3 regions of the Paenibacillus sanfengchensis genome follow, and region 3 is predicted to be linked to each of the others. Evidence: riboswitches for the same ligand, from Rfam matches in the RefSeq annotation. Region 3 holds a riboswitch; each other region holds the start of a gene.
What was found. A riboswitch is a leader RNA that binds a small molecule or an ion and turns the genes downstream of it on or off. The one in region 3 is predicted to bind cobalamin.

Region 1 (10,349 bases), on a different contig from region 3:
ATTCCTGATCTGTCACAAGGGCTTTCCAACCGCCAACGGCCTATGTTGTCTGAAAGACAAGAACCGCCAGCACAAGCAGCAGCGCCTCCAGCCCTTCGTTCAACGCCCCGTAGGTGTCACCCGTCATTCCGCCCAGCTTGGAACAGATTTTGCCGGCGGCCAGCGAACCGGCCGCTGCCGTAAGCACCGGAGCGGCAGCGAAATAAATGCCAAGCTGAAGCACGCCAGGCCCGGCCCCAGGCAACACCGCCGCAAGACCCAGTCCTGCGGCGGTCAGCATCAGGGCATAGATCCCGGCCTGCGCCGCGGCCCTGGCGTCTAGGCCGCGAAACAGGCCCGCCAATCCCTCACCCTCACGCGCGGTCGGCCATTTGGACATGGCCCAGGCCATAAACCAGCGGCTCCATACCGGGGCCGTCAGCAGAGCTGCCCCCGCCGACAGGGGTCCCGCCGTGAACAGTGACGTCAGCAGCGAAGCCTTCAGCAGAAGCAGCAGCACGCAGGCAAGCACCCCCATCGCCCCCACGCGGCTATCTTTCATAATTTCCAGCATTTTCTCGCGGGAACGGTAGCTGAGCAGAGCGTCCGCCGAATCCATCCAGCCGTCCAAATGTAAGCCGCCCGTCAGCCAGACCCAAAGGATCAAAGCGAGCACCGCCGCCGGAAACGCGGGCAGCACCTGAACGGATAAAGCTCCTCCCAACGATACGGACAGGCCGATCGCGGCGCCAACCAACGGGTAGTGCTTAACGCTTCGTTTAAGCAACTCCGGCGTAAAATCCAGCTCCGCCTTGACCGGAAACCGGGACAAAAATTGAAAAGCGGCCCAGACAGGCCGTCCTTTTTGTGTCATAACAAGTACTCCCTGCTTTTCAGTTCGATCGGGATGCCCGCCGTCACCAAAAAGACCTGGTCCGATATTTCGGCCATCCTCTGATTCAGCATGCCGGCGTAATCCCGGTATAAGCGGCCGAGCGGATACTCGGGTACGATCCCGCTGCCCACTTCATTCGTCACCAGAACGATTGTTCCGGGAAACCCGGCAACCGCCTCACGCAACCGCGAAATCTCGTTGAGAAGCGCAGTCTCGTTGCTCCGCCCCTCGGCTTCCGCGGCCAAAAGAATATTCGACAGCCAAAGAGTCAGGCAATCGACCAGCACGCAGGCGTCCGAAGAAAAGCCTGCGCGTTCCGGCAGTTCTTTCAGCAGCCCGGCGAGCCGAAGCGGTTCCTCCAACGTTGTCCAGGGGTAGCGGCTGTCCTCGCGCTGAAGGCGGTGGCGACCGATCCGCAAGCGCATCTCCTCGTCAAAGGCCTGCGCGGTTGCCACATACCATCCCGACGGAGCATGCTTCATGCACCAACGTTCGGCGAACGAACTTTTTCCGCTGCGGGCTCCTCCCGTCACCGTCACGATCATAACCCGCTCTCCCCGGCTGCGGAGGTTCCTTCTTGTACTTCCTCGTTGGCGGAAGAAATTCCCGCGCTCTCGAAGGTGGCCATTTCGGACATAATCCGGCAGGCCGCGTCCAGCAAATGAAGCGCCAAGACACCGCCGGTTCCTTCTCCCAGACGCATATCCAACTGGAGCATCGGTTCAAGCCCGAGGATATTTAACAGTTGGGCGTGCCCTTGCTCCTGAGAGACGTGCGAAGCGATCATATACCCGGCCGATTCCGGCGCGATCCGCTGTGCCGCCAGCGCCGCAGCGCTGGAAATAAAGCCGTCGATGACCACGGGACAGCGGTTTGCGGCGGCGCCCAAAATGACGCCGGTCAAGCCGGCGATTTCCAAGCCGCCCAGTTTAGCGAGCGTTCCGACCGGATCGGCGGAATCGGGATGGTTACATTCCAGAGCGCGTTCGACCACGCGCACTTTATGCAGCCAACGTTCCTCGCTGATCCCGGTGCCCCGGCCGACGGTGTCCTGTGGGGGAACACCGGTAAATGCGCTCATCAACGCCGCGCTGGCCGTCGTGTTGCCGATGCCCATCTCCCCGGTTACGAAGCACCCAATGCCTCGCGCAACCGCCTGCTCCACGATTTCGGCGCCGACGAGGATCGCCGCCTCGGCCTCCTCCCGGCTCATCGCCGGACCGATAGCGATGTTACCGGTGCCGTACCGGACTTTGTTAGCGATCAGGTCCGGATGCTCCAGATCGGCGTTCACGCCGATATCCACGCACATGAATTCCGCGCCGGCCTGTCGGGCAAGCACATTGACCGCGGCTCCGCCAGCGAGGAAATTCGCCACCATCTGCGGAGTGACCTCGGCGGGAAACGCGCTGATGCCCTCCGCACATACGCCGTGATCGGCAGCCATGACGACGACGGCGCGGTTCGGGAAGGCAGGGGTCACTTGCCCTGTGATGCCCGCCAGCTTTATCGCGAGCCATTCCAGCTTGCCCAAACTACCGGGGGGCTTGGTCAAACTGTCCAAATGAGCCTGGGCTGCGGCAGACGCCTTTAAATCCAGTGCTGAAATCGAACGGGCTATATCCATTACGCTTCGAACCATCGGAAAAATTCCTCCCTTGAATAACCATAAATTCAATCCTAAATCAATGCCTATCCCTATGACGTCAACGGCGCATTGATTTCACTCCACCGTTCATTGCGGCATGAAGTCTTGCGCTTTCCGGAGCAGCAGTTGGGGAGACCCCGAATCGGGATGAGGAATGCTGTAAGACTTCACATGAAACACGTTTTCCAAGGTTTCGGGCACGAGAATGTCGGCCGGAGTTCCTTGACCGGAAATGCGCCCGCCGCTAAGCACGAGCAGGTGGTCGCAGTAAAGCGAGGCCAGGTTCAAATCGTGCATGACGGACACAACCGTCAAGCCCTCTTCCCGCTGCCAACCGGCGATGAGATCCATAAATTGCATTTGATAACGGATATCCAGGTAGGTCGTGGGCTCATCGAGTAAAACGACCTCCGGCTGCTGGGCCATCACTTTGGCGAGAGCGGCCCGCTGCCTTTGCCCGCCGCTCAGACTGCTGAGCGGCCGATGCGCCAGATCGGCCAGCTCCAATCTCCTCATGATCCGTTCAAGCAAATCCTCCGCGCCGCCCTGTTTTTCCCGGCCACGCCAATCCTGAAAGGCAAACCGGCCCATCTCTATAACTTCACGGACCGTATATGCGATAGGAGGAAGCCCGTCCTGCTGCAGCACGGCCAGCTTCCGGGACAGATCTTTTCGGCCGTAGGAGGACAAAGAGCGCCCGGCCAAGGAGATCTCCCCCCGATCGGGCGCTTCGACGCCGGAAAGCAAGCTGAGCAGGGTGCTTTTCCCGCTGCCGTTCGGGCCGATCACGCCCCAAAACTCCCCCGGGGCAATGCTCCAGTCAATGTCCTGCAAGGCTTTGAATTTCCCGTAGCACTTGGTGACCTTCTTAACCTGGATCATGACAGCTCCTTCTCCCTTGCGCTTTTTTTACGATACAGCAGATAAGCAAAAAACGGCGCTCCGACAAAAGCCGTTACGATCCCGAGCGGGATTTCCGTGGGCGCAAGCAACGAACGGGCCGCCAAATCGCTCCACATCATGAAAATACCGCCTCCGATCGCAGAGAGCGGGATAATCAGGCGATAGTCGGGTCCGGTGATCAACCGGATCATGTGCGGCACGACGAGGCCGACAAACCCGATGACCCCCGATACGGAAACCGCCGCAGCCGTCATTAGCGTAGCGACGAGGAGAATGATCAGCTTGGTCGATTCCACGTTTAGCCCGGAATGGGCCGCTTCCCGCTCCCCCAAGGCAAACAGGTTCAACGAGCGCGCCCTGCTCCAGAGAAACAAACCTCCCAGCGCCAGATACGGAAGCAGGATGGCCGTATAGGACCATCCCCGCAGACTCAAGCTCCCCATGGTCCAGTACATGATCTGGTTCACGATCTCCTTGGACATCGCCGTCAGGAACGAGACGACGGCACCCAGGAAGGACTGCATGACCACACCTGACAGGATCAGATTTTCGATCGGGATTTTGCCGTTCTCCCGGGCCAGCCACATGACGATCCATAGCGTAGCCGCCCCGGTCAGAAAAGCGACGACCGGGAGGGTAAACACCCCGATGATCGAAAACTGCCACCCGAAAAAAATCAATACCGCCGCGCCCACAGCCGAACCGGAGGAAACCCCGAGGGTAAACGGCTCGGCAAGCGGATTGCGCAGCACGCCCTGAAACGCCGCACCCGCAACCGCCAGGGACGCCCCGACCAGCAGGCCGAGGAGCACGCGGGGCAGCCGGACTTGCATGACGATCTGCTCCGAAGCCGTATTCCAGGTCGGCTCGATCCAATGGCCGATGCCCGGAAGACGATGAAGCAGGATCTTCGCGATCTCGAGGATCGGCATTTTGACGGAGCCGAATCCCACACAGACCAGCAGGGTAAGAATCAGCAGCCCGAGGCCTATAAATCCGTAGCCTGCCAGTTTGGTCCTCACGGCTTAATCAAATCCGGATAAATCGCGTTCGCCACATCAATAAGCCCTTTGGTCACGCGCGGACCGGGTCGGCTCAACAAATTGTCGTCCAATCCGATAATGCGACCTTCCTTAATCGCGGTGATCTTATCCCAGCCTCCACGGCTCTTGATGATGTCGGCGAGCGTCCGGTTGTTCTCGTCAACGACGCTTTTGGCGTAAAGAATAACATCCGGATTCGCCTTAATAATGTTTTCCTCGTTGATTTCGCTCCAGCCGGTAATATCGGAAGCGACATTTTCCCCGCCGGCCAGCGTAATCATTTCATCCATAAATTCGCCCTTACCGACCGTCCATCCTGGCGAGAACTCGATATAGACCTTTTTCTTCTGATCGGCCGGCAGCTTGCCCACCGCTTCTTTTACCTTATCCAGTTCGGCCTGCATTTGGCCGGTTACCTCGCCGGCTTCCTTCTGACGGTCCGTAATTTGCCCGACCAACCGGATGTTCGCCATGACCTCTTCCATCGTTTTCGCGTTGGAACGTAACACTTTCAAACCGAGATCCGTCAGACTCTTCACCGTATCCTCGCCAACCAGGTTCCCCGCCAGCACCAGATCCGGCTGAGCCGCAACGACCGCTTCCACATTAACCTGGAAGCCGCCCATTCTCGGCTTGTCTTTTACGGCTTCCGGATAATCGTCATTGTCGGAAACGCCGACAATCTGCTCGTCCAGCCCCAAAGCGAACAGCCCTTCGGTTTCCGACGGTGCCAGAGACACGATGCGCTGCGGCGCCGATTCGAACGTAAATTCGCTGCCGTACCCGTCTTTTACCGTAAGCGGATAAGTCGTTTTCGGACTCTCTTGGTCCGCTGCGTTCGACGTATCCTTTGGCGTTTCCTGTTGCTGCTGAGCTTGTCCGCCATTGCCGTTCTCCGCGGCATTTTTACCGTTCGCCCCGCAGCCTGCGGTGACGAGCAACAGAATGGCCAGAAGCCAGATCCCCCAGATCTTGGTCCACTTTTTCATCTCTTTCGCTCCTTCTGTGTTCTGTAGTTCTTGACTGGTCTGCCTGACATAAAGCGAAACTTGATGTCTCTTCATGAAGAAAAACCCATCCTGCGGATGGGTTACGTCTACAAAGTTATAGCGGAGCCGTCATGTTCCTGTGCCGGAACGCTCGGGTCCGTCCTCTAAGCAGAACGTCATCCTTTCCTCGAAGGACCGTCTAACATTCCCGTGGGCAGGTCTCCTGACTTCCAGGTACCGACGAACGCCCGCCTTCCCGTCGTACTGTGGCGTAAGACAGTGGCATGCATGGGCGCGTCCCTGTATACAGTGGCGGGACCGTGCCGGACTTTCACCGGCTTCCCTTTTAACCCTGGGCTCGCAAAACAAGCGGGCTTCGGGACCGACGGGTACTTCTTATTCGCTTGAATCCAGGCGATCTATCTCTTTTGGATTATAGGGGAAAAGCCGTAAACTTACAATACGAAAGAGCGGCTCCGCTGTGCGGTTCGTCCAAGTATTCAGCTGGCTCGTGATAAGCCCCCAATCAGCTATGGCATACCCAGATGCTTCGCACAAAAGCCCCCTTCGTTACTTTGGCGAAGCCCTGAATTTGAAAACCCGCCCGCTCCAACTCGGGTTCCAGCTCTTCCGTGGATACGACCACCGAAATGTCGCTGAACCGGCGCAGGCTTGATAGCATCGCCCGCTTCTCTTCCAGGGGAAGAACGGAGCATAAATTGTAAGGCATATCTAAAATCGCCGCGTCAAAATGCCCGTCAATTTCATTCATATCACCGATACTGACAAGTTCTTCGTGCCGGTACCCGAAATGAGCCAGATTTACCCTCGCTCCGCGAATAGCGAGCGGATTAAGATCCCGTCCCACAATCTCGATCCCCATGGAAAGGGCTTCGATCAGAACGTTGCCCATCCCGCAGCAGGGATCGATCGCCCGTATTCCGGCCGTGGCAGGGACCGCGATATTAACCAGGCTCCGGGCCATAGCCGCGGAAAGCCCTGTCGAATAATTCCGGGGCTTATGTTTGTGTCTCTGCCAAATAGGGTCCGTGGGATGACAGACTCCTAGCCTCCATGATTCCCCGTCGTGTAAAAGACCGAACAGGATATCCGGCTGCCGCATCTCCGCCCTGCCCCGGATCCGGGCTCCCACTGTTCTCTCCAACTGACGCTGGTCCTCATAGCTGCGAGGGACTCCGTTTTTAATATATTTCACTTTAAAAGTCTTTCCCTTTAAGTCGATCTTCTCCGCAAGAGTGAGAATCCCCTCGAGGGAGCCGCACCTTCCCAATACTTTCATTTCCATGGAAATAAAAGGGCTCCGATTTGCTCCGATGGCAGTTCCGCTTTCCATAAAAAAATGAGCTCTGGGGGCATATCCGAACAAACTGTGAAGCTCAAGCCTGCATAGTTCGCTCTCGTTCTCATGACACGCGTAGGGGTAGATATAGCTATCGGGCTTCTCGTTCAAGTCCACGTTCCCGTCTCCTTCTTACTTTGCCTCGCTTAGAGCCGATCGTTTTCGGTCAAGCAAAAGACTTAGGTATTCTAAGCATTCACTGAACCATTGTAGCAGAAGAACGGGGCTTAACGAAGACGTTTCGGGAAGGGGCCTGGAGAAGGATCGCTCTGCTGCATCTCGGTTAACTGGGTCCAATAACGTTTGGGCATATGGGAAAGCCGGGCCCGGGGATTGCTTCTTTCCCGGACCGCCACCGTATCATAGAACTGCTTCCACAGCCTCCGGTAGGACTTCTCCTCGTCGTCCGGCTCGGGCAATATAAGCTCCTCCATGCAAAATAGTCCCACTCGATCAGCAGGTGGACCATCCTGCCGCTGCATCAATACTTGTCTATGCGTCTTGTCGTAAATCAGAAACGATTCACCCCGGTATCTATCGCAAAAATGGGGCGCCAGCAGCGGCAGCACCTGATTCTTCGGTTCAATAACGGCGACCAGAACATCGCCATATACCGCAAACCGGACGAATCCCATATATGCATGGCTCTCCGTCCTTAAATGTTTCACCGCCTTATGGAGCCGATGCACCGTATCTTCCGTCAGCATATCCATGACCGTACGTCCATATTGAAAGCCAAGCCGCAAAAAACGGTACAGCAGCAGTTCCTTATCGGACATGCATGTCAGGAAGCCGTTACGGATCAGTTCCTGCGCCGCCGGACAGATTTTGACACCGATTCCCTTGTAAACTCTGGCCGCCTTTACCGGATCGGTCTCCACCCATACGGCATCGAACAGAACATACAGATTATCTTCACTCGGCCGGATATCCACCGCTTCTTCCTTGCGGTCAAAGCTTTCAAACACACAGCTAAGAAAGCCGTCAAAGCTGCCATCATAAATGTACGCCGATTGGCGAGCCCAGTTCATGTTGCAGCCACTTCCGCCACCCTGCCTGCCGCGAGTTCTTCGTCGCTAAACAGCTTAAGCTGTTCCACCTGGGGCTGGGGTAAATATAAGGAGATTTCCTTTTGGGACAGCAGCGATCTTAAGATTGTGCTCTCCTTCACTTTCAATCCCTCAAGACGTCTGCCGGAGCATGTGATGAAATATTGGGCTCTCTTCAGTACTACCCCGAGCTTCTTCAATCCCGCGAAGTCCAGTTTTCCCGCCCGCCGCGCCGCAACGATCGCCTTGGCGCTCCGCACGCCGATCCCTGGAACCCGGAGCAACGTTTCATACGGTGCTTGATTGATCTCCACGGGGAATCGATCGATATGATTTACGGCCCAATGGCACTTGGGGTCCATAAACGGATTGAAATTCGGAGTTCTTTCATCCAGCAGTTCATGGGCTTCGAATCCGTAAAACCGCAGCAGCCAGTCAGCCTGGTAGAGCCGATGCTCCCGCAGAAGCGGCGGTTTACTGTCCAGCGCCGGGAGCAGCGAATGCTCCATCACCGGCGTGTAAGCGGAATAGTACACCCGCTTCAGCTCGTATTTGCGATACAACGCCTCGGTCAGAGTCAAAATCTTCAAATCGCTGTCCGGCGTTGCCCCCACGATCAACTGGGTGCTCTGGCCCCCCGGCACGAATTTCGGCGCATGCCGAAACTTTACCAAATCGGTGCTGTTCTCGCGGATGCCCTCCCGGATCGCCGACATCGGCCGGAGTATCGTCTCCTTGCTCTTATCCGGCGCAAGCTGCCGTAAGCTGGCTTGGGACGGAAGCTCAATGTTTACGCTCATCCTGTCGGCGAGCAGTCCCAGCCTGGAAATCAGCGCCGGATCCGCTCCAGGGATAGCCTTCACATGAATATATCCCGAGAACCCGTATTGATTCCGCAGCAGTTCCAATACCCGGATTAATCGTTCCGTAGTATAATCCGGATTCCTCATGATCCCCGAGCTTAAGAATAAACCTTCAATATAGTTACGGCGGTAAAAATTCATCGTAAGCTCCGCAAGCTCTTCCGGTGTGAACATAGCTCTGCGGGTGTCGTGGGAGCGGCGGTTTACGCAGTATTTGCAATCGAAAATGCAGCTGTTTGTCATCAGAACCTTCAACAAAGAGATGCAGCGCCCATCGGCGGCAAAGCTGTGGCAGATGCCCGAGGCAACGGTGTTCCCCTGCTTTCCGCTTTGCCCGGACCTCTCACTCCCGCTGGAGGAACAGGAAACATCGTATTTGGCGGAATCCGTCAAGATCGCAAGCTTCTCCAATACATCCATAAAACGATCCTCCCTTTTGATCATCATTATAATACGAACATCTGTTCTTGTAAATACAAAAAACCCCATTTTCTTGTAATGAAAATGTAAGATTCCTTTTAGAACCGATTAAGGGAAATCGATGGGAACAAAACGGAGCCCCGCCTATACTAAAAAGCTGTATAAAGCGATTGAATCGAAGAGGAGTTGAATTACGAATGAAGAAGAAATCGGGCCTGGCCGGTAAAATCATCCCAAAAACTTTGCTGCCGGTTCTAATAATCACCGCCGGCATATACGCCTGTTTCCCTGCGGCAGGCGCCGTATCGGCCATATCGGCAACATCGAACCCCGAACGTTCGGGGCACGCGGAGAAGAAGGGCGATGTGTCGGAATTCAAGCGTTACTTGGATGAACAGGTTCCTTTGCTGCAAAAAAAATACGGTGTTCCCGGAGTCTCGATCGGCGTGCTTGAGCATGGCAACACCGCCTATGCCCTACAGTACGGATTCGCGGACAAAACGGCCGGCCGGAAGCTGGACGAAAAATCGCGTTTTCAAGCGGGATCCATTTCCAAAAGCGTTACCGCCTGGGGGATTTTAAAGCTGGCGGAGGAGGGAAAATTATCATTGGATGACCCGGTCAGCAAGCATCTCGGAAACCGGACGATTCCAGGTGCGAAAGTCGTTTCGGAGGAAGTGACCCTCCGGCGTCTGTTAAGCCATACCGCGGGGCTTGCTCCGCATCCCGGTTATATGGGCGTCGAGCCGGGCCGGAAGCTCCCTGCGCCCGAGCAATCTCTCGCCGGAGCCGGCCTGTTCAACGATCCCGTGAAATTCGCCTTAGCTCCCGGCAAAGAAGCGGCATATTCGGGGGCGGGGTACACGATCCTTCAGATGGTGATTGAGGAGGTTTCGGGGCAGCCGTTCGAGGACTATATGAAAAATCGGGTGCTTCACCCGCTGGGGATGGATTCCAGCAGCTTCGGGCAAGAAGAGGAGGACAGACCGTTCTTAACCAAAGCTTACGGTTATTTCGGACAGGAGCTGCCGGCCTTCCGGTTCGCCGAGCGGGCTGCCGCAGGGCTAACGACCACGGCCGAGGACTTGATGAAGCTCATGCAGGCAAGCCTGGACACCTCGAAAAGCGGAGGAACCCCCTTGGGGCACGATGTTGTAAGTCCCGGTCTGGTGCGGGAAATGCAGAAACCGGTACTGGGCG
Region 2 (10,349 bases), on a different contig from region 3:
TGGACATCTCCAAAGAAGGCATCGCGCTTGCCGCCAAGCGGCATAGCCGGCTTTCCTGGTTCGTGGCCGATTTAACAAAAAGCCCGCTCTCCGACCACAGCTTCGACGGAATCCTCAACATCCTCTCCCCTTCCAATTATGGGGAATTTCATCGGATTCTGTCCAAGGACGGCCTGCTGGTTAAAGTGATTCCCGGCCCCGACTATCTTCGGGAGCTCAGGGAACTTCTCCATCCGGGCAGCCGCAAGGAAACCGGCGTAGCGGCGGAAACCCGGCAACGCATGCAACACGGCTTCCGGCTGGAGGACTCCCCCCGTTTGACGTATCAACGGGAGGTTCAACAACCTCTGCTTGGACACCTGATCGCCATGACCCCGTTGTCCTGGGGCGCGGATTCCGAAGCTCGCCGAATAGCCGCCCATCTGGCTCAGCTCATGGTAACCGTCGATTTCATCCTGCTCATAGGACGGAAGCGTAGCTGAGAATCGGGTAGATCAGAACCGCCGCTCCGAGCAGCAAACGGAATACGCCTTCGGCGAAAGATCCCGTCTCAATCGCCAGGAATTTGGGCACAAGCCGAAATTTCCGGTGCCAAGGCCATAATAGCGCCACGCCCTGGTCATTGAACATGTCGATCAAAGTGTGGGAAGCATAAGCAAGAATAAGAGTCCAGAAAAATAACGCAGGCAAAGCGGACAAAAGGCTGCCCAGCGCCAAAATGAACAGAAGCGAGTGCGTCAGCGTCCTGTGTTTGATCTTCGTCAATTGAAGAATCCAGGACAAAGGCAGCAGCAGCTTGGCCATCGTCGATCCTTTCTTGTCGATATCGGCCAGCGGTCCGGCAAGACAGCCGATCGTCAGCGCCGCCGCGCTCTCCCAGCTCAACAGCGGCTGATGATAATAGACCAGCACACCTTCGGCGGCGAGCAGACCGGCAAGACTATGGGTTTTTTGCAGCATACAACAAGTTCCTCCAAGCTTATCCATGATTGTAAAACGGATTATACCAAACATATGATCGCATTGTCTCGTCCAAATTTAAAAAAGGCCTATCCGCCGAGATCAAAATCTCGGTCGGACAGGCCTTTTCAATGTATAGAAATTAGAATTTGGCAGCCAGATCAGCCGCACGTTTCACGCCGTCCTGAATAATGGACTCCGCGCGATCCGGGAATTGATTATGCCCTTCCACAATCACGGTTTCCGGGTTTTGAATGCCCCAGAAGCCCAGCGTGGTCAGCATGTACTTCATCGACATTTCGGCGGCCGCCGCCGGACCTTCGGAATAAACGCCGCCGCGCGCCTGCAGCAGGGCAACCTTCTTGTCGCCAATCAGGCCAACCGGCCCTTGCTCCGTGTATTTAAACGTTTTGCCCGCTTGATTCAAATAGAACAGGTAGGTCAGTAGTTGCGCCGGAATCGTAAAGTTCCACAGCGGGAAAGCGAAAACGACTTTATCGGCGTTCAAAAACTGATCCAGGTATGTGTTTGCCAGATCGGCCGCTTTTTGCTCTTCCGGCGTAACCGACAACCCTTTGCCCAGCTTGAACAGTCCGTTCAGCATATCGTTATCGTAGTAAGGGAGCTCGGCTTCGAACAGATTCAGCTCGGTGATCAGATCATCGGGATGAGTTTCTCTGTACGTTTTCAGGAAGCTTTCATACAGCTTGACCGTTGCCGATTGCTCGACCGGGCGGTTATTGGCTTTAATAAACAAAACATGTGACATAGCGGTTTTCCTCCAAAAAGTTTATTTTAGCTAACTAATATTCTCGTACTATATTTAGTATAGTAACAAAGGAATATCCACTATGTCAAATGTTGTTTGCCAAACCCTATTTATTTGGCGGAAACGGACGAACCGATCGCTTCCCGGCTGCGCTTGGCGGCCGAAACCATATTTTTTAGAGCGGCGACGGTTTCTTCCCGCCCGCGGGTTTTCAGTCCGCAGTCCGGATTGATCCAGAACAGCTCCGGATCGAGGACTTGCAGCGCCCTGCGGACCATCGCCATCATTTCCTCTTCGGCAGGCACCCGCGGACTGTGGATATCATACACGCCGAGCCCGATGCCGAGCGGATACGTATTCTCCTCGAAGCTCTGGATCAGCTCCCCGTGGCTGCGTGACGTCTCGATCGAGATCACGTCGGCATCCAGATCCCGAATCGCATCGATCATGTCGTGGAACTCGCAATAACACATATGCGTATGAATTTGCGTAGTGTCACGGACCGAGGATGTCGTGATTTTGAAGGCCTTGACCGCCCAATCGATATAGGCCTCACGGTCAGCCGGCTTTAGCGGGAACCCTTCCCGCAGCGCAGGCTCGTCAACCTGAATCATCGTTATGCCCGCTTCTTCCAACGCCTCTACTTCTTTACGCAGCGCCAAGGCGATTTGGTAGGTTACAGTCTCCCGCGGCAAGTCGCTGCGGACAAACGACCAATTTAATACCGTCACCGGACCCGTCAACATGCCTTTGACCGGTTTCTTCGTCAAGGACTGGGCAAAAGCCGTCTCCTTCACCGTCATCGGGCGATCGAATTCCACGTCGCCATAAATGAGCGGAGGCTTCACGCAGCGGGTGCCGTACGATTGGACCCATCCTCCTTTGGTGAACGCAAAGCCAGGCAGCTTTTCCCCGAAAAACTCAACCATATCCGTCCGCTCAAATTCGCCGTGAACCAGCACGTCCAGGCCGATTTCCTCCTGGATGTCGATCCAGGTGCGGATCTCTTCGCGAATGAATTCGTCATACCGTTCGGCCGTCCATTCGCCTTTGCGCCATTTTTGACGGGCCGCACGAACTTCGGCGGTTTGCGGAAAGCTTCCGATCGTCGTTGTCGGAAGAAGCGGCAGGTTCCACACGCGCTGCTGCTCCCCCCGACGTACCTCAAACGGACTAATCCGTTCGGAAGGCTGCTCCGCGATGCTTCGAACCGCCTCCTGGACGTTTTTGCGGCTGCGCGACGGGTCCGCGTTCAAGCGTTCCAGGGCCTGACGGCTTTCCGCCAGCAGGGCCGGGGTTTCGCCTTGCAGCGCCTGATGCAACGCCGCGACTTCATCCAGCTTCTCTTCCGCGAAGGCCAGGGCATCCTTGAGCACCTCCGGCAATCCCTCCTCTCCCTGGGCCGAAACCGGCACATGCAGCAGGCTGCAGGAAGGCTGGACAATCAGATCGGAATCCGCAGACAGCAGCCCCGCAATCTCGCCGATGAAATCCTGGACCGCGGGCAGATCGGACCGCCAAATGTTGCGGCCGTCCACCACTCCCGCAGCCAACGTCTTGCCGGCCGGGAAACCGTGTTGCCGAAGGGCTTGCAAGTTGCCTTCCCGCCCATGCACGAAATCCAGGCCAATCCCGCGAACCGGCAGTGCAATAATCTCCTCGTACCGTTCGACGGCATCGAAATACGTTTGCAGCAAGATCCCGGCTTGCGGCAGCTCTGCCGAAATCGCACTATAGATTTCCTGAAGCAGCGCCAAATCCTCATCCGATACGAAAGTAACGAGCGCCGGTTCATCGACTTGAATCCATGCCGCACCTTCCTGGTCCAGTTCGCGCAAAACGGTGACGTACAAAGGCAAAAGCTTTTGGCTCCATTCCCGAAGACTTCCGGACGCGCCTTTGGACAGCTTCAGAAAAGAATATAATCCGAGAACGACCGGCTTGCCGGCGATTCCCAGCTTCTCTTTGGCTTCACGGTAGGCTTGGAGCGGGAGATTCGCCGTAAGCTCCGGCTCCCTGTTTCCCAGCTCGGGGACGATGTAATGGTAGTTCGTGTTAAACCATTTGGTCATTTCGCTGGCAGCAGCGGTTTTGCTGCCTCTGGCCACCGCGTAGTATGTTTCGAGCGGAACAGGTCCGCCGCTGTATTCAAAGCGTTCGGGCACAAGTCCGAACATTACGGCCGTATCCAAAACCTGATCATAGTAGGAAAAATCCCCCACCGGAATCCAATCGATCCCTTTCCCCTTTTGCAATTTCCAATGTTCGCTGCGAATTTCGGCTAACTGGCGGTGAAGCTCCGCCTCCTCCAATTTTCCGCTCCAGTACGCTTCGATCGCTTTTTTCCATTCCCGCTGTTTGCCGATTCTGGGGAAACCCAAATTTCCGCTCGATATTTTACCCATAATTATAAGCCTCCTCAACATATGTCTTTCGAAAATAGCAATAAATGCGGCAAGAAATCAAAAAGGCCCTCTTTAGGCAATGCTAAAGAAGACCTTCGTATAATTGTCCGATGGATCGAATCTCTAACACCTCCCTATCTCCCGTAGGTACAGCAGTGTTGCCGGAAAAGGCAGGTCTCCTGGCTTCGGAGTCATCGCCGATCACGCTGCCTTCCCAGTGTCTTTCGACATCAGTGGCCATTTCTCGCATGACGGCTCCTCCGTTACAGTGGCGGGACCGCGCCGGCGTTTCACCGGACTTCCCTTTTAAGCTTCAGCCGCGGCTGAAGCACCTCTTCCCACATTATGCAGTTTTAAGTATGAACTCAATACTAACGGATGTCGCCGGATAATTCAACAGTAATCTTATCGGGATCTACTAGTTTCAACTAAAATTAATTAAAGTTATCCGCTACCGCTTTGTTCAGCATGCCGATGCAGCGGTCAAGATCCGCTTTGACCTGCTTTTTGTAGAGTTTGGCTTTTTCCGCTCCATCGTCGGTAAAATGGTACAGCACGATCTCTTGAAAATCGACGCTGGGGTCATTGCCTTTCAAATGCTTGGTCCTGTATAGAATCCCTTCCTGCACCAGTTCGTGGAGGGCCCGGTAGATTTCGCTCTGCGGCGGTACGTAGCCGAACGGCTTGAACTCTTCTTTCAATTCCTCCAGCATTTGATAGCCGTAACCCCTGCGCTGTTCCACTTTCGTGATCAGAAATAGCTTCAGATAAGCCCGCTGCGCAAGCATAAATGCCATAGCCGTCCCCCCTGTTTCTTATAGATCAATATAACTGAAGTCTAAAATTTGTACAACCGGACCATCTTCCCCTGTTTTACTGGATTGGTAAAAGAACAAGATACGGTGGTCTTAACTTAAAATTGTGAGGATCTGGGTACGCGCAAAATGCTTTTTCTATTGTGAATTTTTCATATATTGAAATTGCATAATTAAGGTTTTGGTCGTAGCCAAATGAACTATTTTTACTTATGTGATTTATATCACAATTGAGTGTTCAATTCCCTTGTACCCTTGACTTATCGGATAAGAGGAGGAATCGATCCATGAAGTTTCTAAAGCCCGCTTTTTTCGTCCTGGCCAGTCTCCTCGTGCTGTTGACCGTTTGGTTTTCGGGTTCCGCTCAGCCCGTTCGAGAGGCCGAACCCGCCCAGGAAGCAAAGACTCTCGATCAGCCTCCGGTCGAGCCGGTGGTCCGCCGCGACGGTCAGGTCGTTCATATCGAACTCACCGCCCAAGTATCGAATGTGGAGATTTCCGAAGGCGTCGAATATAACGCCTGGACCTTCAACGGCACTGTTCCGGGTCCCGTCCTCCGGGTCAAAGAGGGGGATATGCTGCAGTTCACTTTGTCGAATTTGGACCCCAATATGCCCCACTCGATGGATTTTCACGCGGTGCATGCGGCTCCCAGCAAGAAATTTATCGATGTGATGCCGAATGAAAAGGGCAGCTTCACCTATACTGCGGCGACGCCGGGGGTGTTTATGTACCACTGCGGCACAAGCCCCGTTCTGATGCACGTCGCTAACGGAATGCATGGCCTTATCATCGTGGAGCCGAAAAACGGTTATGCGACGGATTCGCTGATCGATAAGGAATATACGCTCGTCCAAAGCGAATGGTACAGGGAGCATGACGAAGAGGCTTTTCTGCATGAGGAACCGGAATATGTGGTGTTCAACGGAGATGATTTTTCCTTGAAAAATCATCCGCTGCTGGCCAAGGTCGGCGACCGGGTCCGACTGTACGTCTCCAACTCCGGACCGAACGAGGTTTCCTCGTTTCATGTCGTCGGCGCCACGTTTGATATTGTCTATATGAACGGGCACCCCAAGAACGGGATGTATGGCCTGCAAACGGTGCTCATTCCCGCGGGCGGCTCGGCGGTCGTCGAGTTTACCGTGGAGGAGGAAGGCGATTACCCCATTTTAAGCCATCAATTGAAGCATGCCTCCAAAGGCGCAACCGCGATCTTGCGGGTAACCGCGGACGGCAAAGATACGAACGAACCCGCCATGGCGCATTAGTCCGCAAAAATCAACGATTTTAATTCAAAACCAATGTGATAGAAATCACAAGGTTATCCTGCCGGACTTTTATAATGAGATCGAGGTGAATTGATATGAACCGAAATGAAGCTAAAGTAGTTGAACTGGATGTAAGGGAGCAGCTGCGAAACAAGCTGGAGCCGTTCCAAATCATCATGGATACCGTTAAAACGCTGGGACAGGACGATATTCTCGTTCTGCATGCCACTTTTAAACCCACTCCCCTTCTGGGGCTGCTCAAAATGAAAGGCTTTGTCGGCAAATCCGAACAGCAGGAAGACAAAGATCACTGGATTACTACGTTTGTCAGCAAAAAAAATAAGGATTGGCTGGATGCGCCGAAGCCCGGAGCGGCGCAGACGCCAGCCGCAGCCTCCTGTCCGGCGGATTTGCCGACGGATGAGCCGGATGACCAGGCCAAGCGCAAAACGATAGAGCTGGACAATCGCGGCCTGGAGCCGCCGCAACCGATGGTCCGCACCCTGGCCGCCTTGGGCAAATGCCGCCCGGGGGACGAGGTCCATATTCATAATGACCGGGTGCCCGTATTCTTGATCGAGGAACTGAACACATTAGGCTGCACCTTTACGGTGGAAGAACAGACGGACGGAACCGCCAAAGTGTATATCATCAAGGCGTAAGGAGGCAAGTACCATGTCGAGCGTATCCCGTCTTCCCTTCCTCTTCATCGCAACCGCCATCTTCGGGTTCATCCTTTTTCATGCTACGTCCCTCTTGTCACTGACCGGCTGGCTGGGAGACGGAATACGCGGACCGGCCGGATGGTTTCAAACGCATATTTTTGTTCTCGGTTGGGCCACCATGCTTGCCATGGGGGCGGTATACCAGCTGATCCATGTCATTCTGCAATCGATCGTTTTTAGCGAACGTCTGGGTTACCTGCACTTTCTGTTCTTTACGGTAGGTTTGTTCGGACTGCTGTTCGGTTTTATTCAGGGCGATATTTTATGGATCGCCGGCTTTGCCACCCTGGCCTTTACCGGAATCCTGATGTTTTCCGTAAATCTGGCAGTTACGCTGCTTAGGGCCGGCAAGTGGAACTCCATCACGCTCAGCACCGCTTGTGCAGTATTTTATCTGCTGCTCACCGGACTGACCGGCATGCTCATGGGAATCGATTTCGGCACAGGCTGGTTGGGAGACGCTCACGAGAACCTGTTTCACGCCCATATTTGGCTGGGAACGCTGGGCTGGTTCGGATCATTGATTACCGGGTTCAGCTATAAATTGCTGCCGATGTTTTACCTGTCGCATGATTACAAAACCCGGCTTCAATACATCACCTTCACGGTTTGGAATGCGGGCGTTCTGTCCGGTACCGTTCTATTTTTGACGGGAGCCGATTCTCTGGTGGCCCGCATTTCGCTGCCGCTGGTCGTAGCCGCATTGTTGATCTATAACGTCCATCTTTGGCAAATTCGCAGTAAAAGACATAAGCGCAGCCCGGGGGTCGGCATCGCCTGGTCCGTCCATGGCAATCAAATCTTTGCCCTATTTGCCCTGGCGTTGATGATTAAACTGTTCTTTGCGCCCGAACAAATGTTAGCCGAAAAGACGATACTGATCATCGGATGGACCTATTTAAGCGGCTGGGTTTCGTTTATGGTGCTCTGCTATGCTTCAAAAATCGTTCCTTTCCTTTGGTGGACGCATAAATACGGGAAAATGGTCGGCAAGCCCGGCACACCGGTGATGGCCGATCTGCTGGATGAACGAAAAGCCGGCATTGGACTGGCTTGCATCGCCGCAACCACCCTGGCCGTCATGGCGGGCCTGGCTTTGGAAAGCCAGCCGGTCGTGATGATTGCCGGCATGCTGTTCTCGCTCGTCTCCATAGGTTATATTTCGCTTGTCGGGCTCGTTTTCTCACGATAATTAAGGAGGTTATTCATGATGAACCGAATCGATCAAATCCGCGCGTGGCTGTCCGACGTCGTTGACCCCGAACTGGGCGTCAATATCGTGGACCTTGGCCTGGTTTATGATATCCGGGAGGAGCCGGACCGTATTTACGTACAGATGACCCTGACCACCCCCGGCTGCCCGATGCACGACACCATGATCGAAGGCGTCAGACAAACCCTGATGGCACAGGGGATCTCCGACGTCGAAATCGACCTCGTCTGGGAGCCCCGCTGGTCTCCCCTTATGATGTCCGATCAAGCCAAAAGAGAGCTGGGACATTTCTAACGATGCAAACCAACGACGCAAACCAAAAAGCGTGGGTTGCAAGGATTCTTCCTTAGCGACCCGCGCTTTTTTATTAAACCGTACTATTGGCGGCCAATGATTATTGCACAATCAATTTACCGACCATTTCTTTATGATTCTTTCCGCAGGAAATATTGCAGGCATACTCAAATGTTCCGGCGCGATCCGCCACAAACGTAATCGTTTTGTTGCCTCGGACCTCCTTGTTATAGCCTTTGATTTTCAGCGAATGCATGCCTTGCATATTCTTGAGGGTGATCTTCACGGTGTCCCCTTGTTTGACCTTGATCTCTTGAATGTCATAACCGCTACTTTGGGCCTGAACGGTAAATTCCTTGACCGGTCCGCTTCCCTTCACGTCCGCCGCCGGATCACCGATTTTGCCGCAAGCCGGCAACACCATTAGCGCGATAAGCCAAATATATAATACGTATTTGATTTTATTCATATATTCCCTCCCGGTTCTGGCCTGGGCTGATTTAATGATCCTCATTGACCTGATTTTAGTGTAAATCCAATAGGCCGGGAGAAAGGTGATTCCCCTCACAACATGAAAAAGCGGGAAGATTGATCCTCTCCCCGCTTTTTCATGTTAAAGCATTTTTTTGATTTCGTCTTTGATCGCTTCGGACTGCGGTCCGAAGACCACCTGGACCGCTCCCTTACCGAGTCTCATAACCCCGGAGGCGCCCAGCTGTTTCAATGCGGCATCGTTGACCGCCTTGTCGTCCTTCACCACCAACCGCAGACGGGTAATGCACGCATCTACGGATTCAATATTGGAGGGCCCGCCGATCTGCGTCAAAATTTTAGCGGCGCGGCTGTCCCCGGTTGCTGATGTTGTTGTATTTTGCTCCATTTCCGATTCCAAAGCTTCGTCCTCCCGGCCTGGTGTTTTCAAATCCATTTTAACAATGAATAACCTGAAAAGTACATAGTACAAGAGGGCAAAACCCAGACCTACCGGAATCAACAACAGCGGCTTGGTCGAAATCTGGTAGTTGATCGCGTAGTCGATAAACCCGGCCGAGAAGCCAAAACCGAGCTTCATCCCGAGCGCGTAGGTCACGTAGGCGGCAAGCCCCGAAAGCACCACATGCACCCCGTACAGGACAGGGGCTACGAACATAAACGCGAATTCGAGCGGTTCCGTGATCCCCGTGAGGAACGAAGCAAAGGCTGTGCCGATAAAAATCGAGGCCACGGTTTTGCGTTTTTCCGGTTTAGCGGTATGGATGATGGCAAAGGCGGCCGCCGGAAGACCGAACATCATGACGGGGAAGAATCCGGTCATAAACATTCCGGCGGTTTTATCTCCCGCAAAGAAGCGGGTCAGGTCGCCGTGTACCACTTCTCCGGCCGCGTTCGTGAAATCGCCGATTTGAAACCAGACAATCGAGTTGATAATGTGATGTAAACCGAAAGGAACAATCAGGCGATTGGCGACAATATGAACCGCCGAGCCGATCCCCCCGAGTCCGGTCACCCAATTGCCGAAGACGTCGAGCGCACTTTGAATCGGCCCCCATATCAGACCGCAAATCAAGCCGACCACAACCATGGTCAGCGCGGTAATCATAGGCACAAACCGTTTTCCGCCAAAGAAGCCGAGCCAATCCGGCAGCTTGATATTATGATACTTTTTGTAAAGATAAGCGGCGATGCAGCCGACCAATATTCCCCCAAGCACCCCCATATTCAGTTTCGTATCGGGGGAAGCCATGAGTTTCGGAAAAATGCCCGGAACTCTCTCCAGAACATTCAGCAAAATTAGTTGACCGATCACGGCCGAAAGCGCCGCAACCGCGTCGCCCGCCAAGCCTATCGCTACTCCTACGGCAAAAATTAAAGGCAAGTTATCAAAGATGGTTCCTCC
Region 3 (10,349 bases):
GGCTGGGATTGGGGGCCGCGGCTGGTCACGGTGGGAGTCTGGGGCAAAGTCCGCCTGGAGCTGCGGAAGCTGGCCAAGCTGGAAAGCGTATACGCTTATACGGCCTCGGTGACGGAGGATCGCAGCGAGGCGGTTCTCGCGGTCGAGGCGGAGACGAGAGTCTTGGCGACCGGCGTCCGTGCGGAAATCGAGGTGAGGCTGCGCGATGCGGACGGGCATGTTGTCGCTGAGGCCGTACAGCCGGTAGAGGAGAGTCGGAAGTCGCTCTACACGGGCAGACGGGCCAAGGCCGCCGCGGAGCTGCGGATTCCCGCTCCCCGGATGTGGTGGACGCATGATCTCGGCGAACCGTATCTCTACCGTCTCGAGGTGGTACTCCGGGCGGAAGGCCGCGAGGTCGACCGGTACGCGCAGGCTTTCGGCATCCGGACGGTGGAACTGGCTTTGCGGGACGAGGCGGGCAACCGCTCGTTCACTTTTGTGCTGAACGGGATAAAGCTTTACGCCAAAGGGGCCAATTGGATTCCGGCCGACCAGATGATCGGCGCGATCCCGGAGGAGAGGTACCGCGAACTGGTGGAGCTGTCCGTGCAGGGGCATATGAATATGCTTCGCGTCTGGGCGGGGGGCATTTACGAGAAGGATATTTTTTACGAGGAATGCGACCGTCAGGGCGTGCTGGTATGGCAGGATTTTGCGTTCGCCAACGCGCTTTTTCCCGACTTTAACCGGGATTTCATGGAAAATGTCAGGCAAGAGGTGGCCGATAATGTACGCCGCTTGCGAAACCGGGCTTCCCTGGCGCTCTGGTGCGGGAACAACGAGATCGACTGGCTGTACGACATGAAATCGGCCGGCGGGGATATTACCGGTCCGTTTTACGGCGAGAGCATATACCATGAGTTGATCCCGGAGCTGTTGGAAGAGTTGGATCCGGTGCGGCCCTATTGGCCTTCCTCGCCTTACGGCGCGGAGGACGGCTTTGACGCCAACGATCCGGGGACGGGGGACCGCCACAACTGGCAGGTCTGGCACGGTTCCGTTTACCCCCGGATGTACGGCGAGCCACCGCGGCTCGACTACAGCATGCAGGGCGTGACGTTCAAAAATTACAAGCAGGACTTCGCGCTGTTCAGCAGCGAGTTCGGGATGCACGCCTCCGCCAACCGCTTCACTTTGGAGCGGAACATTCCGGCGGGCGAATTTTATTGGGGCAGCCCGGAGATGGCGTACCGGAACAAAGATACGAACCATCAGAAGGGGATTCTGCTGATGGAAAGCTTCACGGAAATCCCCCGGGATATCGAGGAATACATGAACTTCTCGATGCTGACGCAGGCGGAGGGGCTGAAATACGGCATCGAGCATTACCGCCGCTTAAAGCCGCGGAACAGCGGGGCGCTGGTCTGGCAACTGAACGACAGCTGGCCGGGAACCAGTTGGTCCATGATCGACTATGAGCTGCTGCCGAAGGCTTCGTATTATTATGGACGGACCTTTTTTCATCCGCTGCTGCTGTCACTGGAGCATGAACCGGGGGAGCCGCTGAAGGTATGGGTGGTCAACGACACGCTGGAGACTTTGAAAGGAGCGGTAACCCTGAAGGTTTACCGTCTGGATGGGGGTGGCCTCGTATCGGAGACGGCGTTTGACGTCGAGGCCGTTGGTCCCGGCTCGGCGCTGCTGCTGAGCGAGCTTTCCGAACCGGAGGCGCTGGCCGGAGCTGCGTCTCCCGAGGAAGTGATGGTCGAGCTCACCGCCCAGGGCTTCGGCGCGCCGGCGAACCGCTATTACCTGCGGGACCCGAAGGATCTCCGGCTGCCGAAGGCTTCGCTTGCGGCGGAGACCGACCGGGAGGCCGGCACGGTAACGGTGACGGCGTCCGGCCGGGGCGCGGCCCGGCTGGTGAAGCTGGAGCTGCCGCTGGGGCGGGTCCGCTACAGCGACAACTACTTCGATCTGCTGCCGGGCGAGAGCCGGATCGTGGAGGTGCGGCATCCGGAGGGTCTGCCGCTGCCGTGGGAACAGCTGCGGGTCAGCGCGCTGAACGCATAAAAAAGGTTGACCGGGTGGGGGGCAGGCCTCCTCCGGTCAACCTTTTTTCAATTGGAGCAAATAACGGGAGAACCTCCCGTTATATTGGAACATTTCGCCCTCGGGGAGGAAATTAGCGGGAATTCCTCCCGCTAATGCCGTCCATAAAGGGCCAAATGCGACGTAGCGCCCGGATTAACGGGAGTTTTTCCCGTTAATTGCTCACCGCTTGCTCCCAGGCCGGAATTACCGGGAGTTTTTCCCGTTAATTTCTCCGCATGGCCCCGCGAAGTTCCGCACCAGCGGCACCACCCCCTGGCAGCCCCGGCGCTCTTTTTTTCGCCTAGGCCCAGGCCCAGGCAGCTCTGCATGACGACGCCTGGCTGGCCGCACCATCTCGGCCGTCCGGGGCACTCCCGCCCGCTTTACAGGTCGTCAAACCCGTTGTCGTCGCCGACCTTCCCGTAGTTGCGGGACTTGGCTTCGAAAAAGTCCGTTTTGGTCGCGTTCAGCGCTTCGTCCGAGAACGGCTTGATCCAAGGCATGCAGTTGACGTCCACACCTGCGTAGCCTTTTTCCAGGCCCATCAGGGTGAGGCGTTTGTTGGCGATGTATTTGATGTAGTCGGACAGTTCGTTCAGGTCGATGCCGCGAACTTCTTTCAGGGTATAATGCGCCCAGTTGGTTTCAAGCTGCACGGCACGGTCGATCGTGCGGTAAACGTAGTCTATGTTTTCCTTGGTGTTCAGCTCCGGATAGTCGGTCAGCAGCTGTTTGAACACTTCGGCAAAGAAATAGCAGTGCTGGTTCTCGTCGCGTTGAATGTACGAGATCATTTGGCTCGTGCCCATCATCTTCTGGTCGCGGGCCAGATTGTAGAAGAAGGCGAACGTACTGTAGAAGAAGATGCCTTCAAGAATCAGGTCGGCCACGAGCGCTTGGAAGAACGACTGCGGCGTCGGTTCGTCGCGGAAGTTTTGATAGATATCGGAAATAAACTTGTTCCGTTCAAGCAGAACCGGATCATGCTTCCAGTATTCGAAAATCTCCTTCTGCTCCTGCTCGGATACGATGGAGGAGAGCACGTAGGAGTACGACTGGTTGTGCACGACTTCCTGCTGGCCGATAATCGCCGAGATCGCCTCCAGCGAGGAGTCGGTAAAGTACCGCTTCACATCGCCGACGAACATCGTCTGCATCGAGTCCAGGACGGCGAGCAGAGAGATATTGATTTTGAACGTGCGCTGTTCCTCCGGATCGAGCCCCACGAATTGCTGGGCATCCTTGTTCATCGGAATTTCGTCCGCGATCCAGTGGTTCAGGAGCAGGACTTTATACAATTTATACATGTGCGGCATGCGGATATCGTTCCAGTTGAGTATCCCCGAGCATTCCCCGCCGATGATGCGCGTGGATTTGTTCGGCGCCTCCGTGTTAAAAATCGTTTGCAGTTGCATGGATTTTCATCTCCTTGATTATTTTGAAAACCGCCCGGGCCGGCTTCGCTTCCCGCGCTTCTTATGAAGCGCAGGACTCGCATTCCTCGATCGTCAGGGCGCGGCTGCGCACATAGTACGTCGATTTCAGGCCGGCTTTCCAGGCGTGCAGGTGCAGGTCCAGGAATTCGCTCGCCTTGATGTCCGGGCGAACGTAGAAGTTGAAGCTTTGCCCCTGGTCCACGTGGCGCTGGCGGGCGGAAGCCATGTTGATCGACGCGTGCTGGTCGACCAGGAACGCCGTCTTGTAGTACCAGATCGTCTTTTCGGACAGATCCGGCGCCGGGTTGGCGATTTTGTACGTCGTCTTCTCTTCGTACGAGAGCAGCTCATACAGCGGATCGATGCTGGCCGTGGAGCCGGCGATGATCGAGGTCGAACCGTTCGGCGCGATCGCGAACATCCAGGCGTTGCGCACGCCGTTTTCGCGGACCAGCTCGGCCAGTTCCTTCCATTGCTCAGTCGTTACGAACTTGCCTTCGCGGGAGCCGTCGGTATAGCCGCGATAGGAAAAGTACTTGCCGTTTTCCCAATCGGAGCCGGCGAACTTCGGATAGCGCCCTTTTTCCTTGGCGAGCTCCATGCTGGATTTGACCAGCAGGTAGTTGATTTTTTCGTAAAGGGCATCGTTGTAAGCCACAGCTTCGTCGGATTCCCAACGGATGCCTTCCAGAGCCAGCAAGTGATGGAGCCCGAAGGTGCCGAGGCCGATCGCGCGGTATTGGCTGTTGGTGTACTGCGCTTGCAGCACTTCAATGTTGTTGATGTCGATGACGTTGTCGAGCATCCGCGTCTGGATCGGTACCAGGCGCTCCAGGACGCCGGCCGGCACGGCACGGGCCAGGTGGATCGAATTCAGGTTACATACGACGAAATCGCCCGGGATTTTGGAGACGATGATCCGCGTTTGTCCGTCTTTCGTGATCAGCTCTTCTTTTTCCACCACGGTCGGCGTCTGGTTCTGCATGATCTCCGTGCACAGGTTGGACGAATAGATCATGCCGTGCGCCCGGTTCGGGTTGGCGCGGTTGACGGTGTCGCGGTAGAACATATACGGCGTGCCCGTTTCGAGCTGGGACTTCATAATGCGCTTCATGATATCGATCGCAGGCATCGTGATTCGCGGAAGCGTCGGATGGTTGACGGCCTCCTCGTATTTTTCGCGGAACGAGCCTTTGCCGAACTCTTCGTCGTAGAAATCCTCCAGGCCGAGTGCACGGCCGTTCTCATCTTTCCAGCCCATCGTCTTCTTCACTTCATGCGGACAGAACAAATTCCATTCGCCGCGCTCTTCGACCATTTCCATGAACAGATCGGGCAGGCAAACGCCGTGGAACACGTCATGGGCGCGCATCCGCTCATCCCCGTTGTTCAGCTTGAGGTCGAGGAAAGCGAGAATATCTTTATGGAAAACGTCGAGATAGACCGCGATCGCGCCCTTGCGCGTACCGAGCTGATCGACGCTGACGGCGGTGTTGTTCAGCTGGCGAATCCAGGGGATGACGCCGGAACTGGTGTTTTTATGACCGCGGATGTCGGAGCCGCGGGCCCGCACCTTGCCCAGGTAGACGCCGATACCGCCGCCCATTTTGCTGAGCCGGGCCACGTCGGTGTTGGAATCGAAGATGCCTTCCAGCGAATCGTCGACGGTGTCGATAAAGCAGCTGGACAGCTGGCCGGCGACCTTTTTGCCCGCGTTGGACATCGTCGGCGTCGCGGCTGTCATGTAGATGTTGCTCATGGCCCAGTAAGCTTCTTTAACGAGCTCCATGCGCTTTTCCGCAGGCTCTTGGTGCATCAGGTACATGGCGATGATCATGTAACGTTCCTGCGGAAGTTCCATCGTCCGGCCTTCGAAGTCGGTGGCCAGGTAACGCTCGGCCAACGTCAGCAGTCCGATATAGTCGAACAGCAGGTCGCGGGACGGGTCGATCGTCTCGCCCAGTTCCTCAATTTGCTCTTTGGTGTAGCACTCCAACAGCTCCTCGCGGTAGATGCCGGTTTTGCACAGCTCGACGATCAGGTGATGGAACGATCCGTATGGCTCTTCCGGATACGCTTTATAGCGGCGGTTGACGGCCGCTTTTTTGTAGAGCGAGGTCAGCAGCGCGCGGGCGGCTGCGAATTTCCACTCCGGCTCTTCTTTTGTCACAAGTTCGAGCGCCGACATGGTGAACGCGTTGCTGATTTCTTCGCCGGTGACTTCGTCGCGTCTCAGTTTGGCGTTGACGCCGCGCAAAAGACGCTCCTTGTCCAAGGTATGTAGTTCGTGCAGAATGCGATCGGCGTAGACGCCCAGGCGTTCGCTGTCAAACGCGAGCTGGCGGTTGTTGGGTTTATTTACGAGCAGTGGCATGAGTAAATTCCTCGCTTTCTGAGCATGGGTTGTTGCCCGGATCGGATCTCTCCGTCAGGCATTAAATCTACAAATTTTAATTCTAAAATTGAAAATATTCAGGAGAAAAGGGGCGCCCTGGAAAGGACGCCGTTGGCACTATTTTGAAAAGGTCTATAAAAATTATCACAGACCATAAATTATACTAGAAACTTAATAAGCTAGAAAGAGAAAGTTGGTTCCCAGAGCACCGCTTTTCCGGAAGCAAGACTTTGCGGAATGTCGATCAGTCTCTGGTTCGAGCTGCCCCGGTATAGCAGGGAGGGGTCGCGCAGTTCCTCGACAAAGCGCCCGTCTACCAACACCTGGCAGCGTTCCAGCAGGCGGAATTCGGGCGACCCGGCCTCCGCGTGCTCCGGCGAGGTCAATTCCTCATAGGTATAGCCGCTGTAAATCCAGATCGGGACCGGGCCGGCTTCCCCGCGGAGACGGTCGACAAACGCGCCGACTTCCGTCGCGGAGAAAAACGGATCCCCGCCCAGAAGGCTTACCCCGCTCAGCAGCGGGTTGTTTGCAATATCGGCGATGATCTCCGCCTCCCGTTCGGGCGTCAGCGGCTCGCCGTAATTGAAGTTCCAGGTGGCTGCGCTGAAGCAGCCTTTGCAGTAATGGCGGCAGCCGCTGATAAAGATGGCGGCGCGGAGGCCTTCGCCTTCATTGATGGATTCCGGGTAGTAGCCGCAGATGTTCATGCGTCGTGCTTGACCCGGTCCCGGACCTCCGCCTGTTTGGCCGCGTTAAAGCGGGTTTGGAAGTCGCCGGTCAAATAGCCGGTGACGCGGCGCAGGCGGCGGATATGGACATCGTTCTCGTGACTGCCGCAGGAAGGGCAGTTCGCGCCGATAATCCCTTCAAAACCGCAGGCGGAGCAGCGGTCGATCGGATGGTTGATGCTGAAATAGCTGACCTGCTGCGAAAGCGCGTATTGGACGATCTTCAGGAACGCCGCCGGATTGCTGCGGGCGTTGCCGTTCAATTCGATATAGGAGATCGCTCCGGCGTTGCACAGGCCGTGGAACTGCGCTTCGAGCTCGATTTTTTTGGCGGCGCTGAGTTTGTAATACACCGGAATGTGGAAGGAGTTCGTATAATACTCGCGTTCCACAACGCCCGGCACAGTACCGTAAAAGGCGCGGTCGCGTTTCGTGAACTTCCCGGACAGCCCCTCCGCCGGGGTGGCGAACAGGGTGATGTTCAGGTTGTGAACTTCACTCATCCGGTCGCAGTAGTCGCGCATGTAGGCGATCAAATCGTAAGCTTTTTTGTAGACCGCTTCATCCTCGCCATGGTGCTTGCCGTACATCGCCTTCATGCACTCCGCAAGACCGATGAAGCCGAGGGAAAGGCTGCCGTGCTTCAGCAGTTCTCCGACCGCGTCATCCGGACCGAGCTGTTCGCCGCCTTCCCATACCCCTTCACGCATCATAAAGTCCGAGGCTTTGGCTTTTTGGGCGGACTGGATCTGGAAGCGGTGCAGCAGGCCTTCCAGAGCAATGTCCAGGTAGTGGTCCAGCTCCCGGTAGAATCCGCGCTCATCGGCTTCCTTCCGCCGGCCCAGCGCGATCCCGTGCTCCAGTCCGAGCTTGACGAGATTCAGCGTATTAAAGGAAAGATTACCTTTGCCGGACAGGCGGTTCCGGCCGAACCGGTCGCTCAGCACGCGCGTGCGGCAGCCCATAGTGGCGAATTCAGTATCCGGATTCTGCGGATCGTAATGCATCAGATTCAGCGGTGCGTCCAGATTGGCGAAGTTCGGATAGAGCCGCTTGGCCGAGCATTCGGCCGCCATCAGGAACAGCTCGTAATTCGGTTCGCCCGGATTCTGGTTGATGCCCTGTTTACACTTGAAGATTTGGATCGGAAAAATCGGCGTCTCCCCGCTGCCGAGTCCCCGCATTGTCGCGGACAGCAGCGAACGGATAACGAGCTGGCCTTCCGGCGAAGTGCAGGTGCCGTAGTTGATGCTGGTGAACGGGATTTGCCCGCCCGCGCGGCTCGACATCGTATTGAGATTGTGGATCAGACTTTCCGCGCCCTGGAGCGTTTCGGTTTCGGTTTCTTTTAACGCGTATCGGAAAGATTTCGGGAACCGCTCCCGGAGATCGCTGCGGCTCATGGTCACCTCACCGCCGAGGTCGGCGGCCGGATCGCCTTCTTCCAAATAATCCAGCCCTTTGCGGAAGTATTTGGCGAAGGACTTGGCCACATAAGGGGCCAGGTCAAAATCGAGCATGTTGGCGGAGACGCCGCCGTATTGGCTGTTTTGCTGCGACTGGAAAATAATCGCGACGAGCGCCATCGCCGTCATGATCGAATTCGGCGGTCTGACACTGCCGTTGCCGGTATTGAAGCCCTCACGGAGCAGTTTGGCAAACGGGATAAAAATGCAGTTCGTCGTGCCGATGGCGTATTGATCGAGGTCGTGCACATAGACCACATTATCTTGGATCGCTTGAACGAGCCGCGCAGGCATCACGAAATGGTTGGCGTACCATTTGGCGTATTCGCTGCCGAACTTGCTCATTTTGCCCGAGAAGCTTTCCCCGTTCAAATTGGCGTTTTCGCGCAGGACTTCCAAATTGGAGCTGGATACGATTTCCTCGCCCAGATTAATAACTTCATCCAGCATTTGTTCCTTGGAGGTACCTTTATTTGTATTTGTAGTGAAATGGTTGAGCAGTGCCATGATAAAATCTCCTTCCGATTCACAATTAGAAATAAAAAAGCATTTCCACCCCCAAAGAGGTCGAAAATGCCCGGTTGCGCTCTTTGAAAACAGCACGTCGCCTTTGCGGCGCGCCAGAATGACTTATATGTATGGCGGCAAGCGGACACCTTGGCCTGTACCTCGCAGGGCTACTCGGGTGCCATCCAGACGGGCAGGTCTCCTGGCTTCCGGACCTTCCGGCTCCTTCCCGCGGACAATGGCGTCTGCAGTGGCATATGCCGGAGGATGCTGATCTATAGCTAGTGAGACCCGGGGGATCGCACTCTCTATAAAGCTTCCGGTTACAGTGGCGGGACCGCAGCGGATTTGCACCGCACTTCCCTATTAAGCCCCGGCATCGTGCTTGTGCCGGTTCACCCGTCTGTACACTATATTTGGTTGATGTTGTATCATAATAACCCAATATATTGTGTTTGTAAACGGGCGGATAACAGAATTTGAATTTGAAAAACAGCTGAAAAACAGTCGAAAGCAATCAGGATGCGGGGAATCGGGGACGAAAAAAAATAGTAGATTTTGAGGCAAGATTGTGGCGATGATGAGGTAAGCGTTTGCTAGTTTGGGAGGGGAGTAAGCGGGGGCGGAGGGGAGTCCGTTGTCTGCTTGCGGTGGGTTGTTTCGGGTGGAGGTGCACTAACGCGTAACGGAAATAATAGCCACTACTGTGTCCGATAAAAATGGAGACCGGCCGTTTTGGCGCAAATAGCGGTTATAGTTTGCGTTAGATAAAATCGGAGGTTCGATTGCCCACCGCAGAGCGAGTCTTTATCACAAGCGACGGACCTTTCGACCTTTACCGATTGAATTCCGGGTCCCGAACTTGTTACAATAAATAAAAAATCCGGTTAGCGGAACAACGGGAGGTTGTCACATGGCGATCGCGGAAGTTACGGTCATTCCGATCGGTACAGGTTCCACCAGTCTGAGTTCATATGTTGCCGAGCTGCAGCGGGTACTTGAAAAGCAGGAAGGAGTCCAATGCACCCTGACTTCGATGAGTACGATTATCGAGGGGCCGCTCGATCGAATTTTTACGGCGATTCGGGCGATCCATGAGGCTCCGTTTCAATCCGGGGCCCAGCGCGTTTCCACTTCGGTTAAAATCGATGACCGGCGGGACAAAGAGAGCTCCTCGGAGCAGAAGCTGCGGTCTGTGCAGGATAAACTCGGTTCATCCTAACCCTGTTGCAGCCAAGCAAATGGTTGGTTTAATTACCAGACATTGGCCCTTGCAATATTTTTAAAACGGAGTATAATAATTTTTGTTTCACTTTACCAAGTGATTCTGCTGGTGTAGCTCAGGGGTAGAGCAACGCACTCGTAATGCGTAGGTCGGGGGTTCAATTCCCTTCACCAGCATCTTTCATAACTCAAGCACAGCGCGGCTTCCGAGGTTTTCGGGGGGGGGCGCGTTTTTTTTTTGCGTGAAAAGACAAACTTCAAATATTCTTCTAACGGTTTAAAATCCTATCAAGTTCTCAAGTTCTCTTTATGATGGGATTCATTCCGGAGGGAACTGTCTTACGGATTAAATACTTGAAACTATCAACCTTCGTGGCTGATAATAGGTATAGGTAGAATTATTTTCCAAAGGGGAGCTATTGATGAAGAAGAATTTCATAACGGGCGCGGTGTCTGGTTTGGTTGTTGGTGCGCTGCTTTTCGGAGGAGTTCCGACTTTTGCCGCGGCAGTTAA

Region 1: another riboswitch for cobalamin. It lies ahead of V4U84_RS07490 (ABC transporter substrate-binding protein); the one in region 3 lies ahead of V4U84_RS15125 (anaerobic ribonucleoside triphosphate reductase).
Region 2: another riboswitch for cobalamin. It lies ahead of metE (5-methyltetrahydropteroyltriglutamate--homocysteine S-methyltransferase); the one in region 3 lies ahead of V4U84_RS15125 (anaerobic ribonucleoside triphosphate reductase).

What each region holds. Positions count from the first base shown of each region.
Region 1 is NZ_JBAGJC010000003.1:273,796-284,144, forward strand. It holds gene cobS (adenosylcobinamide-GDP ribazoletransferase) at 41-853, opposite strand; gene cobU (bifunctional adenosylcobinamide kinase/adenosylcobinamide-phosphate guanylyltransferase) at 850-1,419, opposite strand; gene cobT (nicotinate-nucleotide--dimethylbenzimidazole phosphoribosyltransferase) at 1,416-2,516, opposite strand; gene V4U84_RS07480 (ABC transporter ATP-binding protein) at 2,610-3,404, opposite strand; gene V4U84_RS07485 (FecCD family ABC transporter permease) at 3,401-4,447, opposite strand; gene V4U84_RS07490 (ABC transporter substrate-binding protein) at 4,444-5,457, opposite strand; cobalamin riboswitch at 5,654-5,859, opposite strand; gene V4U84_RS07495 (TRM11 family SAM-dependent methyltransferase) at 5,984-6,934, opposite strand; gene V4U84_RS07500 (TIGR03915 family putative DNA repair protein) at 7,045-7,848, opposite strand; gene V4U84_RS07505 (putative DNA modification/repair radical SAM protein) at 7,845-9,149, opposite strand; gene V4U84_RS07510 (serine hydrolase domain-containing protein) at 9,347-10,349, shown strand, end outside.
Region 2 is NZ_JBAGJC010000001.1:139,926-150,274, forward strand. It holds gene V4U84_RS00630 (putative RNA methyltransferase) at 1-482, shown strand, start outside; gene V4U84_RS00635 (metal-dependent hydrolase) at 460-960, opposite strand; gene V4U84_RS00640 (FMN-dependent NADH-azoreductase) at 1,103-1,729, opposite strand; gene metE (5-methyltetrahydropteroyltriglutamate--homocysteine S-methyltransferase) at 1,840-4,134, opposite strand; cobalamin riboswitch at 4,287-4,485, opposite strand; gene V4U84_RS00650 (helix-turn-helix transcriptional regulator) at 4,569-4,931, opposite strand; gene V4U84_RS00655 (multicopper oxidase domain-containing protein) at 5,237-6,220, shown strand; gene V4U84_RS00660 (DUF2249 domain-containing protein) at 6,316-6,882, shown strand; gene V4U84_RS00665 (hypothetical protein) at 6,896-8,137, shown strand; gene V4U84_RS00670 (metal-sulfur cluster assembly factor) at 8,156-8,452, shown strand; gene V4U84_RS00675 (cupredoxin domain-containing protein) at 8,553-8,921, opposite strand; gene nagE (N-acetylglucosamine-specific PTS transporter subunit IIBC) at 9,066-10,349, opposite strand, start outside.
Region 3 is NZ_JBAGJC010000006.1:160,871-171,219, reverse strand. It holds gene V4U84_RS15145 (beta-mannosidase) at 1-2,055, shown strand, start outside; gene V4U84_RS15140 (ribonucleotide-diphosphate reductase subunit beta) at 2,460-3,491, opposite strand; gene V4U84_RS15135 (ribonucleoside-diphosphate reductase subunit alpha) at 3,553-5,829, opposite strand; gene nrdG (anaerobic ribonucleoside-triphosphate reductase activating protein) at 6,087-6,617, opposite strand; gene V4U84_RS15125 (anaerobic ribonucleoside triphosphate reductase) at 6,614-8,554, opposite strand; cobalamin riboswitch at 8,787-9,029, opposite strand; gene V4U84_RS15120 (MTH1187 family thiamine-binding protein) at 9,525-9,833, shown strand; tRNA gene V4U84_RS15115 (tRNA-Thr) at 9,941-10,012, shown strand; gene V4U84_RS15110 (hypothetical protein) at 10,258-10,349, shown strand, end outside.